DNA from 2 places in the Leuconostoc mesenteroides subsp. mesenteroides ATCC 8293 genome. Region 1 is predicted to be linked to the other one. Evidence: riboswitches for the same ligand, from Rfam matches in the RefSeq annotation. Region 1 holds a riboswitch; the other holds the start of a gene.
What was found. Region 1 has a riboswitch for thiamine pyrophosphate ahead of LEUM_RS04550 (solute carrier family 23 protein). Riboswitches for the same ligand answer to the same signal wherever they lie in the genome.

Region 1 (2,208 bases):
GCTGCCTGATAGACACCTAAAGCCTCTACCACTGCAACCACATAGGCAACAAAGAATGTCAAAAACATGACCCAATTAAACTTTAGCGATCCATAAGGCAATAAATGAGGCATGCCAAACCATGATTTTGTTGATAATACGCTGTAATCTACGACACCTAACGAAACTGCTAGAATATCACCAACAATTAGCGCGATTAAAAAGGAAAAACGCTTCCAAAATCCCTTACCAAATATCGACAATAGAATGACAATAGTTGCTGTAGTAACAGACAAAATAAGTGTTGTTGGTGAAGAGAAACCTTTATCACCTGGATAACCACCTAAGAATTCAGATAGTGTGAATCCAGATAAAGAAATACCAACCAAAAATATTAGTGTTCCGGTAATTGCCGGTGTCAATAATTTGATTAGTTTATTGATAAGTCCTGTAACGGACAATAAAAATACAATGAGTGCACTCAGTAAAATTGAACCACTCGCCGTTGCTAACTGACCAGCTTTACCAGCATTAATCATTAACGCGTCAAAAGCAGCTGACGGCCCTTGAACAATAGGCAGCTTCGCTAATTTTGTTGCCTGTGTAAGCGTGACTAATCCTGAAACAATAAAAATCGTGTTCACAAGATTAGTTGATAAGTTCAGTGAGAGCCCTGCGGCAGCGGCAACATAAATTGGATCTAACCATACGTTAGAAACAAACACGTGCTGTATTCCAGCTAGGCCATGATCCATGATTCGATTATGTTTTGGTGTCATCATAATTAAATTCCTTTTCCAATAAAAAAAGTGCCCTTAAATACATAAAAAAGGACACTTTTGACAACAGTACATGTCGTTATCAAATATTGGTCACTTTCCTACGCTAGTATTAACTAGATCAGGTTCAAAGGGACCGATATACATCATCTCAGTCTTTGCGACGCCCCTAGTGATTATTATTCATTTTTCAAAAAAATCCTTTCAACAAGTCATTTTATGCAATAAAAAAACATTTTTCTCACCTAGAGAAAAATGCTACGTTAAAAAATGTAGCACTTTCCTACGCTGATGTTAATCAGTTCAGGTTCGAAGGGTTCTTCTCAGCCATTTTGGCGCCCCTAGCACAAGCATTATTGTATCATAAATTTTCTATTAAATGTAAGTAATTCATTCTATTTTTCACATAAGTTTGTCATTAAGTGATATCCTTACTGATGAAATTTACCTTTCACAAATCAGCCAGTCGAGAATATAAAAAATACCAGTCTGTTACTAAACACAGACCAGTATTTTGATGCCTCGTCATTAAGGCTGTACTTGTGTTTTCCCCTGCTCATCATTGTACAACTTAGTATCATATATTTTGATAAATGGTAAGTAAATAATGAAAGCTATTACAACACAGATTATTGCTAAGACTGCTGCTTTCCAATCAACGGTACTAATAAATGCACCGATTCCGGCTGGGGATGGCCATGGTGCTTGAATAACAATTGGCCGAATGATATGGAAGTTAATGGCTGCATAAGCAACGGAAGCTGTTGCCATTGGTGCCAAGAAAAATGGAATAGCTAGATAAGGATTATAAACAATTGGCAATCCAAATATTAACGGCTCGTTAATATTGAAAAGTGATGGTACGATTGAAGCTCGGCCTAAAACTTTTAGCTGTTCGGAACGTGCTAGTAAAGTAATAAATATGCATAATCCAAGTGTCGCACCAGAGCCACCTAAGATAGCAAAGGCATTATTAAATTCTCCAGCAAACGGTATGTTAGCCCCATTTGAATTTGCTACCATATTTGCTAAGAAGATAGGCGTAATAAATGCGGAAATAATGTTAGCGCCATGAATACCAACAATCCACAAGGCATGAATCAAGAACTCAATCACCATAATTCCTAGCCAGGTGCTAGTCATGCTTGTAACGAAGCTAAATGGTATTGCAATCATTTTGAAAATGTCAGTACCGAGTAACACTAAGGAACCATTAATACCCAGTACAACAAAAGCAATAACGAAAGTTGGAATCAATGCCGTAAATGATCTTGATACACCTTCCGGTACAGCATCCGGCATTTTAATCGTCCAGTTATGTTTCACACAGAATGAATACAACCAAACTGCTAAAATAGCCATAATAATCGCTGTGAAAATACCACTTGTTCCAACACGGTCGATTGTGCTAGTCATTCTAAATCCGTTGATAACTGTCTCGTCCTTGGAT
Region 2 (2,208 bases), 490 kb from region 1:
TAAAGCGGTACAAGATGTTAACTTTGTGGTGAACAATAACGAAATCGTATCACTAATTGGTGCTAATGGCGCTGGGAAAACTACAATTTTACGTACGATTTCGGGCTTAGAAAAACCCACTAAGGGACGTATTTTATTTGAAAATCAAAACATATTGACTATGAATTCAGAGCGAATTGTCTCAAGTGGAGTTGCTCAAGTGCCAGAAGGACGTCGCGTGTTTTCTGGCATGACTGTTCAAGAAAACCTACAGTTGGGTACTTTTACTCGAGGCAAGGGTATTAACTTGAAAGATGAATACACACTTATTTACGATCAGTTTCCAATTTTAAAGGAAAGACGTAATCAAGATGCAGCGACTTTATCTGGTGGTGAACAACAAATGCTAGCCATGGGTCGCGCATTAATGGCAAAACCAAAATTGTTATTGTTGGATGAACCTTCCATGGGCTTGGCACCGCTATTTATTGAGAAAGTTTTTGATATTATTAAAAATGTTAATGCACAAGGAATGACAGTATTAATAATCGAACAAAATGCGAATCAAGCGCTAAAAATTGCGGATCGCGGCTATGTTTTGGAAAGTGGAAAGATCACGATGACAGGTACGGGAGCAGAGCTACTTGCATCAGATGACGTGCGCAAAGCATACTTAGGCGGTTGATTATTCATATGGATTCAGGTACACTGAAGTAGAATTAAATAAATATCTGGGGTGCCCAAGCTGGCTGAGAGATACCCATTGAACCTGATTACGGTAATTCGTGCGAAGGAAGATTATAATAATGAACTATTCTAGTGTATAAATATGCCTATTTAGCCGTTAACTAATCTTTTCTGATAGTTAGCGGTTTTTTTATTCATTAATGTTAATTTTTAAAATTAATGAAGATATTTGTTTAAAAACACGAAGCCAAACAAAAAAGGAATTTAATCATGAATATTACAGACATTAGAACGAAATCACCTCTTGTCCTGACTTATGCAAATTTTGTTACACCACAATTTGTAGCTAATGTAGTTAATGTTGTTGGTGCCTCACCGTTAATGAGTCGCGAGCTAGCAGAATTTAAGGAATTAGCCGGAATTGCCAATGCGGTGATTATTAACACAGGGACGCTTCAAAAAGTAGAAATTAACGATATTATTAAACTTTCTCAGGAAGCATACCAATTAGGCAAGCCAGTCGTATTAGATCCGGTTGCTGTATCAGTTCCATTTAGGTCTAAAGCCATTACACAATTTTTAGCATCTGGTCATGTTGATGTTATTCGTGGCAATGCAGCCGAAATTGCTTGGTTTGCCGATATTGATTTTGCTAGTCAAGGTATCGATGCTACTGGAAAAGGTGACGTAATTGAAATTGCACAGCGTGCCGCCAAAAAAACAGGTGCAGTGATTGCGCTAAGCGGGGCTTGTGACGTTGTCAGTGATGGTCAATACACACAAACACTTGATATAAATGTTGAACAATTATCTTCTATTGTAGGTACAGGAGATGCCTTATCATCATTAATTGGTGCGTTCATTGCCGATGGGCTAAAGGTTCCTAATGTGATGAATGCAATGGCTACATTCAAACTTGCTGGACAAAAAGCCGCTACAAAAACGAATCAACCAGGTTCTTTTACAAATCAATTATTAGATGAATTATTTGTTATTGATAATATCGATGTTCAAAATTTTGTTAAGGAAAGTGTGCTGAATCATGGTTAATAAAACACCCCAAGTTCTAACAATTGCTGGTATGGATAGCAGTGGTGGCGCTGGAGTTAGCGCGGATCTAAAGACGTTTGCCGCCCAAGGTGTTTATGGCGCTAATGTTATTGTTGCTCTAACAGCACAAAACACAATGGGTGTACAGCAAGTTTCGATGACTTCACCATCTATGATCCATGCCCAATTAAAATCAGTGGCTGATGACTTAAAAATAAGTGCTGTAAAAAGTGGCATGCTTGGTGATGTGCCCACAGTAGAAGCAGTGGCTGAATTTTTACAACAAGCAGATTTTGGTAACTATGTATTAGATCCTGTAATGGTTGCCAAGGGAGGCGCTCACTTATTGAGTGATGAGGCCATAGTTGCTATTAAGTCTAGTTTGATACCGCTGGCAACGCTCATTACGCCTAATATGCCAGAAGCTGAAGTCTTAAGTGGGTCAAACATTACTAACCATGAAGATGTGATGCAATCAGCTTCAAAGATACA

Region 2: linked by a shared signal. The riboswitch ahead of thiM (hydroxyethylthiazole kinase) and the one ahead of LEUM_RS04550 (solute carrier family 23 protein) in region 1 are both predicted to bind thiamine pyrophosphate.

What each region holds. Positions count from the first base shown of each region.
Region 1 covers NC_008531.1:934,591-936,798, reverse strand. The annotation lists gene LEUM_RS04550 (solute carrier family 23 protein) at 1-761, opposite strand, end outside; TPP riboswitch at 840-939, opposite strand; TPP riboswitch at 1,022-1,111, opposite strand; gene celB (PTS cellobiose transporter subunit IIC) at 1,287-2,208, opposite strand, start outside.
Region 2 covers NC_008531.1:443,542-445,749, forward strand. The annotation lists gene LEUM_RS02360 (ABC transporter ATP-binding protein) at 1-664, shown strand, start outside; TPP riboswitch at 702-792, shown strand; gene thiM (hydroxyethylthiazole kinase) at 937-1,716, shown strand; gene thiD (bifunctional hydroxymethylpyrimidine kinase/phosphomethylpyrimidine kinase) at 1,709-2,208, shown strand, end outside.